Regions from separate parts of the Pedobacter jamesrossensis genome, predicted to be linked through region 2. Evidence: riboswitches for the same ligand, from Rfam matches in the RefSeq annotation. Region 2 holds a riboswitch; the other holds the start of a gene.
What was found. Region 2 has a riboswitch for cobalamin ahead of ACFOUY_RS15400 (TonB-dependent receptor plug domain-containing protein). Riboswitches for the same ligand answer to the same signal wherever they lie in the genome.
Positions count from the first base shown of each region.

Region 1: linked by a shared signal. The riboswitch ahead of metE (5-methyltetrahydropteroyltriglutamate--homocysteine S-methyltransferase) and the one ahead of ACFOUY_RS15400 (TonB-dependent receptor plug domain-containing protein) in region 2 are both predicted to bind cobalamin.

Region 1 covers NZ_JBHSBY010000030.1:170,262-178,525, forward strand. Annotated here, with positions in the region: gene ACFOUY_RS05465 (ATP-binding protein) at 1-69, shown strand, start outside; gene ACFOUY_RS05470 (DUF4143 domain-containing protein) at 81-440, shown strand; gene ACFOUY_RS05475 (DUF3820 family protein) at 638-853, shown strand; gene ACFOUY_RS05480 (DsbA family oxidoreductase) at 886-1,602, opposite strand; gene ACFOUY_RS05485 (hypothetical protein) at 1,800-2,432, shown strand; gene ACFOUY_RS05490 (M14 family metallopeptidase) at 2,486-5,155, opposite strand; cobalamin riboswitch at 5,376-5,580, shown strand; gene metE (5-methyltetrahydropteroyltriglutamate--homocysteine S-methyltransferase) at 5,779-8,112, shown strand; gene ACFOUY_RS05500 (acyl-CoA thioesterase) at 8,174-8,264, shown strand, end outside.
Region 2 covers NZ_JBHSBY010000134.1:2,182-10,445, reverse strand. Annotated here, with positions in the region: gene ACFOUY_RS15410 (ABC transporter substrate-binding protein) at 1-882, opposite strand, end outside; gene ACFOUY_RS15405 (DUF6580 family putative transport protein) at 999-1,589, opposite strand; gene ACFOUY_RS15400 (TonB-dependent receptor plug domain-containing protein) at 1,627-3,489, opposite strand; cobalamin riboswitch at 3,587-3,779, opposite strand; gene ACFOUY_RS15395 (serine hydrolase) at 3,885-5,132, shown strand; gene ACFOUY_RS15390 (YegP family protein) at 5,238-5,570, shown strand; gene rplT (50S ribosomal protein L20) at 5,634-5,978, opposite strand; gene rpmI (50S ribosomal protein L35) at 6,054-6,254, opposite strand; gene infC (translation initiation factor IF-3) at 6,284-6,853, opposite strand; gene thrS (threonine--tRNA ligase) at 6,871-8,264, opposite strand, start outside.

The DNA of each region.
Region 1 (8,264 bases), on a different contig from region 2:
TTGTTTCATTTGGATACAACAATAGAAAAAGCACAATACTTAACGGAATTGGTAAAACGTACTTGCTAAAAGATATTTTGATGTATGAAAACATACAAAATAGCGCAAAACTTTTCGAGCTTTTAAAATTAATTGCTTTTCAGGTAGGCTCAGAAGTTTCTATTGATGAACTTTCGCGAAAGCTAGGAATTAGCAAAAATACGGTCGATTGTTATTTAGATTTACTCTCGAAAGTATTTATCATTTATAAAGTTGGCGGATATAGCAATAATTCGCGAAAAGAAGTAACCAAATCATCTAAATGGTATTTTTATGATAACGGCATTCGTAACGCTATTATAAATGATTTTAGGCTTTTAGTACTTCGTAACGATCAAGGTCTTTTGTGGGAAAATTATTGTTTTAGTGAGCGTATAAAAAAAATGAACTACCAACAGTAAAACTCAAGATATTATTTTTGGAGAACCTACGATCAACAAGATATTGATTTAATAGAAGTTAAAAACGAACAAATTAATGCAGTAGATTTTAAGTGGGGAAATCAAAAAAAGAAAATTCCTGGTTTTTTTGCAAAAAATTATCCTAATGCTGTGTTTACCATAGTTAACAAAGAAAATTATTTAGATTTTATTATTTAATGCTCGATCCAACTTTACTCCTCGACTTAGTTAAAATGCAAATGCCTTATGGTAAGTATAAAGGCTATTTAATTTGCAATATCCCCGAAAGTTATTTGCTTTGGTATAAGGATAAAGGTTTCCCAAAAGGAAAATTAGGCGATTTAATGGCAACTATGTTCGAAATCCGGGTTAACGGATTAGAATATTTGCTAACGCCGCTGAAGGGGAAATGATTTCGATATAACTTCGAAATGATTGGTAAAAGTTATATTTCACAACCACTTTCATCACAAATAGCATCATTATTTTTGTTTAATGAAGTTAATGTTGTTTTTGGTTGAGCTTCTTTCCATTCGGTAAAACTTTGTGTTAAAGCATCCGTAAAAGCCTGAACGGGTTGAGCGCCCGAAACACCAAACTTTCTATCCATAACAAAATAGGGAACACCACGAATGCCTAAATTCTGGCTTTCATAAATATCATAGCGAACCGCTTCTGCAAATTCGTTCCCTTTTAAAACATGCACTGCTTCAGCTTTGTCCAACCCAATTTCTACGGCAATATCTAATAAAGCAGACTCTTCGCCAATATTTAGACTTCTTACGAAGTGCGCTTCGAAAAATTTTTCTTCGGCTAAATCTTGCAAACCATGTTTTGCTGCTAAATGAATCAAACGGTGTGCATTGAAAGTATTGGCAGGAATATTTGTATCGAAATTGATTGTTAAGCCAGCATTAGCGGCCATATCCGAAACCTGCTTCGTCATCTGTTTAGCTTGCTCAATTGGCATTCCCTTGCTTCTTGATAAGTAATCATAAACCGTTTCGTTATTGGTATTATGATATTCTGGATTAAGCTGATAACTTTTCCAATCCACCTCAATTTCATTCTTAAACGGCAATTTTTCAATTGCCTGTTCAAAATGACGTTTACCGATATAGCAAAACGGACACATTACATCCGACCAGATTTCTACTTTCATGGTGTAAAATTAAGCGGTTCTAAATTAAGCTTGGTAAGTAGAAAGTAAAAAGGCCTCTATGTTTTTAGATAACTTATATGTTGCCAATTTTTATTTGTTTTTTATTTTATTGAACAACAATGAAGAACAGGAGCAACCTCTATCGTTTACTATTTTATGTATATTGTCTGCTTAAATCAAATTATATAACTGTAAAAATGAAAAAAACAATTCTCTCACTCCTAATCATAGCATTAGGATTCAGTGCCAATGCACAAAAACAAATTTTCGAAAGCCCGAAGCTATCATCGGAAATTAAAAACCACAAAACTGTTGCAATCTTACCGTTTAACACTAAAATTACTTACAAAAAACAACCCAAAGGATTTAACGCAGAAGCAAACCGAGATCAAGAAAAAACAATGTCAAAGTCTATTCAGTCTAGCATGTATACTTTCTTGTTGAGGAAAGGCAAAGATTATACGGTAGAATTTCAGGATGTAGATAAGACGAATATTTTATTAAAAAAGGCTGGTATTTCTGATAAATTAGATGAAACGACAAAAGATGAAATCGCTAAAATCCTTGGTGTAGATGGGGTGCTAGGTGGCAGTTTTGAAACGGAACAAACAAAATCGGAAGCTGGTGCTATTGCTTCAGCAGTATTATTCGGTGGCTTTGGAGGGAAAACAGGTACTGGAACTTTAACACTAACGCTAAATAATGGTACAACAGGCGATCTTTTATGGAGGTTTTTTAAAACAATGGATGCTTCAATAGCTTCATCTACAGATGATTTGGTAGAGCAAATGATGAGAAAAGTTTCTAGAAATTTCCCTTACACAAAATAACAAAAAACCAGCGACGGTTACCAAATTGGCAACCGTTGCTGGTTAATTTAATATTACTTATACAACTGATTAAATATCAACTTAAAAGTTCCATGTGTTTGTGCTCTAAAAGCAATCTCCGGGCCAAAAGCATAAAGTTTTCCTTTACCGATATTGGCTTCGAAAGCCGTTACGCCGTCCTGCAAATAAGCTTGCCCCCAAGCCCAGCCGCTGCGCAAGGGTGTTGCCGAATTAAACCACATTAAAGGTTTTATTTTGCCCGCAGCAATTGCATCGCCAGTTAATCTAAACACCGGGCTATTATCGAAATAAACATCTGCTTCTTTCTCCATACCCCAGTTTGCTTGTTGTTTGCTATCAACTTCTACATTTAAAACACTTCCCGGAACGTAATATTTTTCATCTGGCAAGCGTTTTTCTATCCCGTTAACAATTTCTACCATTGCATTACGAACAGGTAATTGTAAATGATAAGCTAAGTTTGTACTCGAGCCTATAGTTACAACTTTACCACCATCTTCAAGGAATTTCTTTATTTGAGGAATAGACTTATCCGCTGTAATTCTTCCTGTTTGTTTTTTGTATTCATCAGGAATATCTTGTGGTGTCGGGGCATTAAAACCTCCACCTCTTCCAGTTGCACCTGCATTAGGCAATGCAGGAATTGCACCTCCAACAAAAACAATTACATCATATTTTGATTTCAAATCACCTGCATCAATATCTTGCGGATAAATAACAGTCGCGTTGTAATGGTACTGTTCCATCATCCAACGCACCCATCCCGATGCCATAGAACCACCATAAGTATCCCAAAGTGCAATTCTTCCTGCCGTAATTTTAGTTTTATTTTTCGGCGCAGAAGACGATTTTAATTTAACATTTGCCTTCTCTAAAATGCTTTTTGCATTACCCGAAGCAGAAACGTAAAAATCTCCGTTTTCAGTAGAGCGATAAACGTCTGTCTTAGCTTTCAAAAGGTCGTTAACCGCTGTATAAGAATCGTTTTGAGCTGCACTTAACACATAACTAGATCCTGATGCTAATTTGTTCTCAGGTTTTAATAATTGCCCAAAAGGAATTCTCTCGAAAGGACCATTAAAATCATCTTGTAAACGATCGAATTTAACATCCATCATATAAGCTAATGTCCAGCCTGCCGCATCATAAGGCGGTGTTGGCGCACTGCCTTCGTATTTGAAATCATTTGGGTGATCTTGAGGCTCAAACATATCCAATACATGCGGACGGAAAGCTTGGTCGGTTTTAACAACATAACTTCCGGCAGGATAATTTTTACCTGCAACAGTAAAAGGAGCTGTTGCTTTTTGAACTAAAATTCCGGTTCGTATTAATGCATTTAAGAACTTAATTGCAGAGTTAAAATCTGGTTGATCGGCAGATAAAATATAACCCCTTGGGTCGCGATTTAGAGGCGCTTTCATAACCGTATCGAAAGCTTTTATACTAATTTGTCTGCCTCTGCCAAATTCTCCTCCTGCTGCAGGAGTTGATGTTTTCGCTGCAGCATTTATGGCATCAATTTTTTTAGGAGAGAAAGACCAGTTATCTTTTTTTCCTCTATCAATAGAATTTTTTCCCATTTGATAGATATTGTACAACAATTCATCGCGGTAACGCTGGGCATAACCTAAAACAGCGTAGTTTAATGAAACAGAATAGTCTATCGAGTTTTTGAAATACCATTTGCGTGGTGTAATCGGATTTGGAGAATCGCCGCTTGGCAATAATCTCGATGGAACCAAAGGAATATCAGAAGGTGTTGGGCTACCAATAATTTCCGTTAGTAAACCAACCATATTGTGAAAATAGGTTGTAGTACGTAGACCGCCGTTATACCAGGTTGAATATACAGAACCGCCTCTTTGGGTGTAACCTGCCTTATTTTCAACGTTCATTCTGTTGTGCATTGCGGCGCCAACAGCATCTAAACTGGTTAAAATAGTTGCATCGAATACGTAATTAAAAGGATCGCGATATGGCGGGCCTGCAACTACTGTTCCGGCAGGGCCAGCCTGATGATGATTATACATAATTTGCGGTATCCATTCTACAAAAAGCTGGCGACCCATATTTTGGGTTTCTTTAAGGTTTAACATAAAGAAATCTCGGTTATTATCATGTCCAGCATACTTTTCGTAAAGTCTTGGCAAGCCAGATAAAGTTCTTTTCTTTGGATCTTTTTCCCTCATGTACCAGTTACTCACCAATTCCTGACCATCAGGATTTGCGTGTGTAAATAGAATAATCACATTATCTAAAACCCTTAAAGTTTCTGCATCCGTTCTAGAAGCAAATTCGTAAGCCGTTTGAATAAGCTGATGAGCACCTACAGTTTCGTTTGCATGTAAACCACCATCTATCCAAACTACTGCCTTACCCTCTTGAGCCAAAGCTTTTGCTTGCTCTGGGGTAATTTCGGCATGAGCCAATTGCTGTGAAATCTCTTTGTATCTGTCTAATTTTTTAAGGTTTTCTGGAGAAGTCACAATCATCATGTACTGACTTCTGCCTTCTTCTGTTTTACCGATATCTACCAGTTTAACACGCTTAGAAGTTTCAGCTAATTTCTTAAAATAAGCTTCTGTTTGAGTGTAGGTTGCGAGTTGATAATCATCGCCAATATTAAAGCCAAAGTGAGATTTTGGGCTGGGAATTTCTTGTGCAATAGCTACAGTGCTACTTAACACTAAAAAAGCCATGCACAACTTTTTAAAGTAGTTTTTTATCATAGTCGGGAAAGTTTGGTTGGTTAATATCAAATATATAACAGAAATATGGTGTTAATATCCTTGCTGTAAATTTGTTACAGTTCTTCAATTTTATCAAATCACTTCTTATTTACAAAAACCCTTAATTCTTTTGAAATTCCTCCTCCATATTGCATACATTTGCCTTTGATGTAAGTTCTTATCTTTATTTTTTCATCAAACCGATGTTGGTTTTACTTAGCTGTAGATTAAAAGGGAATCGTGTGTAAATCACGAGCTGTCGCGCAACTGTAAATCCTGTCTTTTTAAACAAAAGACAACAAATTATCAAAAATGCCACTGTTTTGGTTCGCCAGAATGGGAAGGCGATAATTTGGGGATAAGTCAGGAGACCTGCCAAATATCGAATTGACGATGCTTTCGCGTTAAAAAGCAATTGGTCAGGTCTGATTTGTACAATAAAATTTAACTGTTTTATTTGGTTTTGCTTTGAGCTTTTTGCTGCAAAGAAGATTTTTTGTGCGCTAACCTTTCCTTCACATTTTTAATAAAATCATCGTAAAATATTGCTTAAAGGGCTTTTAAACGATTTATTTACTTAATCTTTAAAAGAAATGCTAACGCAAAATCTGGGCTATCCGCGTATTGGTAGCCACCGAGAACTAAAAAAAATCTGCGAAAACTATTGGGCAGATAAAACCGGGTACAAAAATGTGCTACAGGTTGGTAAAAACATTCGCCACGAAAACTGGAAATTACAAAAAGAGGCCGGAATTGATGTAATTCCCTCAAATGATTTCTCTTTTTACGACCAGGTACTTGACCATTCTTTAACTTTTGGTGCAATACCGAAAAGGTACAACGAAGTTATACTTAAAAAAGGCAATTCTGAGCTCGATTTGTATTTCGCAATGGCTAGGGGCTACCAAAAAGATGGGCTTGATGTTGTGGCAATGGAAATGACAAAATGGTTCGATACCAATTACCATTACATTGTTCCGGAGTTTTACAAAAACCAGCCATTTAAACTTTTCTCTACTAAAATTATTGATGATTTTTATGAAGCTAAGCAATTAGGAATTACGACCAAACCAGTTTTAATTGGTCCTGTTTCTTATTTATTACTAGGAAAAGAAAAAGAAGTGGGTTTTGAAAAAATCGATTTAATTAAAAATCTGCTTCCAGTTTATTTAGACATTCTAACGCGGTTAGATTCTTTAGGAGTTGAATACATCCAGTTTGACGAGCCGTTTTTAACACTTGATTTAACTGAAAATGAGCAGCAAGCTTATGATTATGCTTACAAACAAATCCGAAAATCGTTCCCTAAATTAAAAATTGTTCTTGCTACTTATTTTGAAGGTTTAGGTAATAACTTGGCTTTAACTCTAACACTTCCCGTAGATATTTTACATATCGATTTAGTGCGGGCGCCGAAGCAATTAGACCATATTATTTCTTCATTAAATGATAAAATCATTCTTTCAATTGGTGTTGTAGATGGTCGAAACATCTGGAAAAACGATTTTGAAAGCTCTTTAGAAATCATCAACAAAGCAATCGAAAAGGTTGGAAAAGATAGAGTTTGGATTGCGCCATCATGTTCACTAATTCATTCGCCTGTTGATTTAGATAATGAAACTGACGAACAAAACCTATCAGCAGAAATTAAACAATGGTTGGCATTTGCAAAACAGAAAGTTGCAGAAGTTGTAACCTTAAAAAAACTTGCCACAAACGAAAGCCCTGCATCTACCACGCAAAAATTCGAAGCAAATAAACAAGCCATAGCCAACCGTAAAAGCTCTGCTTTAATTCACAATCCGGCAGTTAAGCAAAGGGTAACTCAGCTTAAACCAGAAGACGCTAACCGTTTAAGTCCGTTTTCGTTGAGAAAAATTAAACAACAAGCTTTAAAATTGCCTGCTTATCCTACAACAACAATCGGTTCGTTCCCACAAACGGCAGAAGTTAGAAGCTGGAGAGCAAAATTTAAAAACGGAACTTTTACTGCAAATGAATACAATACTTTAATTGCTGAAGAAACTGCAAAAGCGGTGAAATGGCAAGAGGAAATTGGTTTAGATATATTGGTTCATGGCGAATTTGAACGCAATGATATGGTAGAATATTTTGGTGAGCAACTGGATGGTTTTGCTTTTTCCAAAAATGGATGGGTTCAAAGTTATGGCTCTCGCTGCGTTAAGCCTCCCATTATTTTTGGTGATGTTTCTCGTCCGCAGGCAATGACTGTAAAATGTACTACATATGCGCAATCTCTCACTTCAAAGTACATGAAAGGCATGTTAACGGGTCCTGTAACCATTTTACAATGGTCGTTTGTTCGTAACGACCAGCCTCGTTCGGTTACTTGTACACAAATTGCATTGGCAATTCGCGATGAAGTTTGCGACCTTGAAAAAGCAGGAATTAAGATTATTCAGATTGATGAACCTGCAATTAGAGAAGGTTTACCATTGCGAAGAGCAGATTGGCAAACTTATTTAAACTGGGCGGTTAATGCCTTCAAAATTTCTGCAGCAGGCGTAGAAGATGAAACCCAAATTCACACACACATGTGCTATTCTGAGTTTAACGACATCATTCAGAACATCGCCGATATGGATGCCGATGTTATTACAATTGAAACTTCGCGTTCGCAAATGGAACTGCTAGATGCTTTTGCCGATTTCAAATATCCAAACGAAATTGGTCCTGGCGTTTATGATATTCACTCTCCAAGAGTTCCTAAAAGGGAAGAAATGATTACGCTGCTTAAAAAAGCAAAAGCGGTTATACCATCAGAGCAACTTTGGGTAAACCCCGATTGTGGTTTAAAAACACGCGGATGGAATGAAACCAAAAAAGCTTTAATCGAGATGGTTGAAGCGGCAAAAGAAATGCGCAAAACTGAGCATGTTTTAGCGGCCGAAAATCTGATTAATTAAATTACTTTTGCCACGGGAAGACAGAAAACAATGTTTTCCGTGGCATTTTATTATAATCTACATGACCTTAGAAGAAAGAATTGAAGCATCAAAAACCAGTATTTTTAAAGCTGTTTTTCCAAATACAACTAACCATTACGATACGCTTTTCG
Region 2 (8,264 bases):
CTCATCTGCCGTAAATATTTCGGGGTGAAACATGCAAGCCAGGGCTTCAATACCTTCAACCAAAGTACCTACACTTGGTTGGGTAAACATATCAAAGTCTGCTATGTAAACCTGGTTATTTTTCACAGCTTCCAAATCATCCCAACCTTTTTTAGATGTTAGTAAAGGCATTTCTTCTATGCTTCTGGCTACATCAAAACCACATGGCGCTATAACCAAAACCTGTGGATTGTATTTTACAATTTTCTCCCATTGGGTTACAATAGAATCTCCTGCCGGATTAGAAAGCATATCTACACCACCTGCAGCGGCAATTTGAAAAGGAATCCAATGTCCGCAGTTATAAATTGGCTCAATCCATTCCATCAACATTATGCGTTTTAAAGGCGCTTTATTTGCTCTTAACTCATCCAGAATATAATCTGTTTTCTTTTGAAGATTAGCTAGATAATTTAAGGCAACTTCTTCCTTGCCCATTGCTTTAGCAATAGTTATGGCACATTCAAAAACATCTTGCAAATTATTTGGTGATAAAGGAACGAGGGTTGGCTGTTTGCTAAGTTTCATTACTGCTGTTTCGGTGCAAACGGTGTCAATATTGCAAACCTCACAAATATCTTGTGTAAAAACGATATCAGGCGAAATGCTTTCCAGCAACTCATCATCTACCCAATACAAGCTTTTCCCCTGCGCTTTCGAGGCTGAAAAAATCTTATCAATTTCTATACTAGAATAATTTTTTCCTTCTAATATGCAGCGAACAATTTTAGGCATGTTTGCAGCTTCTTTTGGGCATTCGAAAGTAACGCCGTACAAATATTCCTGCAAACCCATATCGTAAATCATTTTGGTAGCAGCGGGTAAAAAAGAAACAACCTTCATATTGTGGTAAATGTGATAAGTAAAGTAAAATGGATGATGTAACCTGGAATAAAGTTAAAAAAAATCCTCTTTTGAAATTAATCGAAAGAGGATTTTATTATTCGTTTTAAGAACTATTATATCTTTTGTGTCTGTAATTTTAACACTGGATACTTCGCTTTTAAAATTTCGAAAGCTCCGAAAAGAATTGCGCCATAAATTACAGTTCCTTCTAAAAATCTAATTTCGAAAGGAATCGCTCTTTCCAGGCATAACCAAAAACCAGCTAAATCTTGTGTATAAGATGGGTTTCTAAACCAAATCGGAAAATCAGTTACAATCCAGTGTATTAAAACTATAACCAATGTTGATGCTAATAAATTAGCTATCGTTATATTTTTTAGCATTAATCTTCCAACTAAAACCATTAAAGCAAATGCTCCGTAAACCCAATACCAACCTTCGTATAAAAAGCCGCTACTGTATTTACTGAAAATAGTTGTCGATAAAACAAAATCGCTTAAAAATAAACTTAATAAAGGAAAAGCAAATGCTTTCAAATTATCTTTAAAGTAAGCGCCACCAAAAAGTGCAACTGCCCCTATCGATGAAAAATTAGCAAACTTCAATTCATCAGAATTAAATGTTACCAGTAAACGGAAACCCGTTATTGCCAATATCATTAATAATAACAATAAAGTGCGTGGGTTAAATTTTAAATGAGCCATTTTATATTGGTTAATTATTTTGCAAAGTTAAATTTTCTTATCGGATATTAAAACTTACGCCTGTATTAAAATTGAAACCCATGCTATTATAGCCGATAATTTCATTATACTTTTCATCTAGTATGTTTTTAGCATCGAAGAATATTTTAACACGTTTGTTTGCTAATGAATATTCTGCATAAGCGCTTAATAATTTGTAAGCTGGTAAAGTATCAACCGTATAAGTGCTGAAATTACCATCAGTACGATTTCCGAAATAGCGGTAATTTGCGCTAACGAATAAATTTGTAGTAGCCTGAACGCCTGCAGTTATGCCAAAAGTATTTTTTGGTCTGCGGAAAAGATAATCTGCAATGGCGTTATCTACGAAGTTAAATTCATTTCCTTCAACATAAGCGTAATAACCATTTAAGCTAAACTTTCCAAACTTAACAGCTGGCTCAACTTCAAAACCCTTAGTTTTTTGGCTAACCTGATTAACATATCCTGCAGGGAAAGCATAAATAATTGCATCTTTTAAATCGCGTTTAAAACCAGCTAATCTTAAAGTAAATTTCTCATCAGCAAAGCTGAAGTTAACTCCAGCCTCATAATTTTGAGACTTTTCGGGCTTCAAATCTAAATTAGCACCAAACTGACCAAACAACATATTTAATGTTGGCACTTTAAAAGCTGTTGATACTGTACCAAATAATTTTATTTCCTTAATAATGTTGATTCTTGGTGTAACTGAATAAGTATAGTTCTCACCATATTGCTCGTGTTTGTTGTAACGACCACCAACCTCTAAGTTAAATACACTTAAATCATGTAAAAATAATGAACCATAAGCTGCAAAAATATTGGCTTTTGGAGATTTACCAGCCGAAACAAGCTTCATTACTCGATTATCTATACCTACCAGTAAATCTAACTTATTGTTAAGCTTTTGGTTGTAAAATACATCTACAATTGAGATTTTACCTTGAGAAAAACTTGGAAACGAACTATGAGAATCGTTTGAAGTGCTTTCATAGCTATAGTTTAAAGTTACTTTACCTGTAGCAAATTCATATTTTGCATTTGTACCAGCAGCAACGTTTTTAAGAATCGAATAGTTTCCTGCATCCACAAAAGCACCACCATCAAAACTATAGTTACCATAGTAATAGCGCACAAAAGGATTTACAGAGAAATGCTTATCTAATTTTACTCCGAAATTTGCATTTAAAGCACCCGTTCTGAAACCATCCTTATCAAATTCTGCACTGTTTCCTTCCGGATTAGCCGCTTCAGAAATACCATTACTTTTATTCTGAGTATAATTAACGTTATATGTAAAACCTTCTACCCCTCCATTTAAGCCAATAGTACCTTTTAAAGTTTCGTAACTGCCAATACTTGCAACACCATAAATTGTGTTTCCATTCGGACCACCTTTTTTAGTGATGATGTTAATTACGCCTGCAACTGCATCCGAACCGTAAATTGTAGATTGGCCACCTCTTAAAATTTCGATATGGTCTATTTGGTCGATTGATAAAAGACGTAAATCGAAAGCGCCGCCATTTCCTGATGGGTCGTTTTGTACAATTCCATCAATTAAAACAACAGCATAAGCACTACCCGCACCACGGAAAAATACCGATTTATTTAAACCTGGGTTACTGCTCGAACCTGCAACGATAATACCTGCCTGCTCGCTAATTAATTCTGGTAATGATTTACCATGACTACGTTCTAAAGTTTCTTTGCTAATAATGGTAACCACCTTACCAGTTTGCGATTGCTTCTGGTCGTTTTTTGTAGCCGTAATTACAACATCTTTCAGTTGTAAACTGTCTTGTGCATTAGCCAATTGGCTAATTGTTAATTGTACAAACCCCAGGCCTGCAGCAATTAAAATTCTTTTTTTGTTCATTTGATTGTGAGTTTTGCCCACAGCCAACAGATTAGGAAAGGAAATGAAAATACGAAAACGTTTAGTACCTCAAACCTAGCTTCAATCCCCGAAAGCTATGAAATTATACGCTAAGGCAGGTCTTCTGACTTACTCCCGTTTTTTCTGCCTTCCCGAATCAGAATTGAAACAGTGGCTTTTTGAATGAAAAAACGTTATAGAGCTTACAGCTGCGGGACAGTTGCAGAATTACACTGCATTCCCTTTTAATTCCGGTTGTAAAGCCGGAAACCAAAAGCGCTGCAAAAGTAGGTATTAAAGCTGAAAGACCAAAGGTTAAAACAAAAAGCTTTTTATCCTATTTAAATAACCGATTAAGAAATGATTATTTTAACTTTAAATATCAAATCCGAATTATGAAATCTATTCTCCTTTTTGTATTTTCCGTAATGAGTTTATCTGCTATCGCTCAAAAAATAGATACCGTTTTTCTAAATAAATTATTAGAATCTAAACCTGAATTCTTTGGAAGCATATTAAACCACGCAGATAAAAACCAGGTACAAATTCTTTATACACAGATTAATCGCGATGCTAAAAACAAACCAAGTTTTAAAAGCTATAGTTACAATTTAAATCCACAGCATTACTTCTACCCTGCCAGCACCGTTAAATTAGCCGCCGTAATTTTCGCTTTAGAGAAAGTTAATCGTTTAAAAGCAACGGGAATTACAGTCAAAAGCACCATGATAACAGATAGCGCTTTTAAGGGTCAAACCAAGGTTTTAAAAGATAGTTCAGCTCAAAATAGCCTGCCATCAATTGAACATTATATCAAAAAAATTCTTTTAACCAGCGATAACGATGCTTTTAATAGATTGTTTGAGTTTATTGGAAGAGCGGAATTAAACGAAAAATTAAAGAAAAATGGACTTCTGAATAGTAGAATTTTAAACCGCTTAGCCATCGGTGATGCTGGTGAAACCGCTAAACATACTAATCCAATTAAATTTTACAATGGTGATAAACTGGTTTACAATCAAGAAGCGCAATATGACCCAAAAGAATATGATTTGGTTTTAACCAATACAGTAATGGGTAAGGGTTATTTAGATAGCTCTGACAAATTGGTAAATAAGCCTTTCAGCCTGGAGAATAAAAATGCTTTTGCAATTAACGACCAGCAAAAGCTAATGCAAAAACTAATCCTACCAGAAGTTTTTCCTGCCAACGAACGCTATAATTTAACTCCGGATGATTATCAATTGATTTACACCTACATGAGCAAATTGCCAACAGAAAGCAATTATCCTAAATATGATGAAAAAGAATTTTGGCCAACCTATGCTAAAATGCTGTATTACGGTAGAGATAAAAACGCAGATTTAAACCCAGACATTAGAATATTTAATAAGTATGGTGATAGTTATGGTTACATAATCGATAATTCTTACTTCGTAGATTTTAAAAATGGAATTGAGTTTTTCTTAACCGCAGTTATTCAAAGTAATGAAGATGGAATTTTCAATGATAATAAGTATGAATACGAAACGGTTTGTTATCCTTTTATGAAAAATTTAGGTAGAAGCATTTACGAAGTAGAATTGAAAAGAGCAAAAAAGCAAAAACCAGATTTGAGTAAGTTTAAAATGGATTATAAATAATATATATTCAAAATTAGCAAACAAATTTTGAAAAAATTATAACTTTAATTCAAATCGTCCCGGGCTAGAGTATTAATAATTAATTTTTAACTTAATAATTTTATAATGGGAAAATTTGTAATCAGTAAAAGAAAAAATGGTGAGTTTCAGTTTAATTTAGCGGCAGGAAATGGTCAGGTAATTTTAAGCAGTGAAGGTTATTCTGCAAAATCCAGTTGTGAAAACGGTATTGAATCTGTTAGAAAAAATTCGCAAGACGATTCTAAATTCGACAAGAAAACTTCAAGCAGCGGAAAAGCTTATTTTAATTTAAAAGCGACTAATGGACAAATCATTGGTTCGAGTGAAATGTACGAGAGTGAAACTTCAAGAGATAATGGAATAGCATCGGTTCAGACTAATGCTCCTGATGCATCGATAGACGATCAAACACTTTAAAACAAAAAAGTCCTGATTTACATCAGGACTTTTTTAATATTATAATCGCCGAGGCGAAAATTTCTATTTTACTGCATCAATTACAGCTTTGAAAGCTTCAGGATGATTCATTGCTAAATCAGCTAATACTTTACGGTTTAAACCGATTTCTTTTGAAGCTAGTTTACCGATTAATTGAGAGTAAGAAATACCATGCTGACGAGCACCTGCATTAATACGTTGGATCCATAATCCGCGGAATTCTCTTTTCTTAACCTTACGGTCACGGTATGCATATTGCAAACCTTTTTCTACTGTGTTTTTAGCAACAGTATAAACTTTACTTCTTGCTCCCCAATAGCCTTTGGCCATATTAAGGATTTTCTTTCTTCTTCTTCTCGAAGCTACTGCGTTTACCGAACGTGGCATGTTGTTGTTGTTTTTTGGCAAGCGGCGTTCCGTTTAATCGGAAACTTAAAGCCTGATACCTGGTGAATTAATAAATTACTTTCCGATACAAAGCATACGCTTAACGTTACCAGTATCTGCAGCTGTTACCATGCTAGCATTTCCTAAGGCACGTTTACGTTTAGTACTCATCTTTGTTAAGATGTGACTTTTGTATGCGTTGTTTCTCTTGATTTTACCTGTTCCAGTAAGCGAAAAACGCTTTTTAGCACTGGAATTGGTTTTCATTTTTGGCATAACCTGTTTTTTAATTTATAAACCTATTTTTATTTTTTTGCTACTTTAGGCGCAACTGTAAGGAACATACGTTTACCTTCTAATTTTGGTAATAACTCTACTTTTCCTACATCTTCCAAAGCCTGGGCAAATTTTAATAATAAAATCTCTCCCTGTTCTTTGTAAACAATTGCTCTACCTTTAAAATGCACGTAAGCTCTAACTTTCTCACCACTCTCTAAAAAGCTTATTGCATGTTTTAATTTAAATTGAAAATCGTGGTCGTTCGTATTAGGACCGAAACGAATCTCCTTAATAACAGTTTGCTTAGCGTTTGATTTTATCTCTTTCTGCTTTTTCTTTTGCTCGTAAACAAACTTGCTATAATCAATAATTCTACAAACCGGAGGAACTGCGTTTGGAGAAATCTCTACCAAATCCAACTCCAGTTCATCAGCAAGTGCCAAAGCTTTTGCCAAAGGATAAATCCCTGGTTCAACATTATCGCCAGCTAAACGCACTTCAGGCGATTTTATGTACTGATTAATGTTATGTTCTGCTTCTTTTTTCTTAAAAGGTGGACGTGGTCCCCTGTTAAATCCTGGTCTTCCTAATGCCAAATGTGTATTGTTTTAATTTAAACTGTTATTTCTTTTCTTAATAAGTTGTTGAATTCTTCCAACGTCATTTCACCTAAATCACCTTCTCCATGTTTTCTAACCGAAACTTTTCCTTCGGCCATCTCTTTATCACCGATAATGAGCATATAAGGGATTTTTTTAACTTCCGCGTCGCGTATTTTGCGACCAATTTTCTCATCTCGAAAGTCAATCAGCCCGCGAATATCGGAATTATTTAGCTCATCTAAAACTTTTTTTGCATAATCTTCATATTTTTCTGAAATAGGAAGGATTGTAAACTGCTCCGGACTTAACCATAATGGGAAGTTTCCGGCACAATGTTCAATCAAAACCGCAATAAATCTTTCTAATGAACCAAATGGTGCACGGTGAATCATTACAGGTCTGTGCTTTTGGTTATCACTACCTGTGTATTCTAATTCGAAACGTTCTGGCAGGTTGTAATCAACCTGAATGGTTCCTAATTGCCATTTTCTACCCAAAGCATCTTTAACCATAAAATCTAGCTTAGGACCATAAAATGCCGCTTCACCATATTCTACAACTGTATTTAGACCTTTTTCTGCCGCTGCTTCGATAATTGCATTTTCAGATAATCTCCAGTTTTCATCAGAACCTATATATTTCGATTTATTTTCTGGGTCTCTTAACGAAATTTGAGCTGTATAATCTTCAAAACCTAAAGATTTGAATACGTAAAGTACCAAATCGATAACTTTTTTAAACTCTTCTTTTACTTGTTCTGGCATACAGAATAAGTGTGCATCATCTTGAGTAAAACCACGTACACGAGTTAAACCGTGTAATTCGCCGCTTTGTTCGTAACGATAAACAGTACCAAACTCGGCAAAGCGAACAGGTAAATCTTTATAAGAACGTGGCTTAGTTTTATAAATCTCGCAGTGATGCGGACAATTCATTGGTTTTAAGAAGAACTCCTCTCCTTCTTGCGGAGTTTTTATTGGTTGAAAAGAATCTTTACCATATTTCTCCCAGTGACCAGAAGTTACATATAAATTCTTGTGACCAATGTGAGGAGTAACAACTTGCTCATAACCAGCTTTTGCTTGCGCTTTAGTTAAAAAGTTAACCAAACGTTCGCGTAAAGCTGTTCCCTTAGGCAACCATAAAGGTAAACCCATACCTACTTTTTCTGAGAAAGCAAATAATTCAAGTTCTTTTCCGAGTTTACGATGATCGCGTTTTTTAGCTTCTTCAATCATTAAAAGATATTCAGTAAGCTCGCTAGCCTTTGGAAAAGTTACGCCATATATACGGGTTAATTGTTTTTTAGTTTCGTCGCCTCTCCAATAAGCCCCAGCCACATTCATCAGTTTTACTGCTTTTATAAAACCAGTATTTGGAATATGCGGACCACGGCATAAATCGG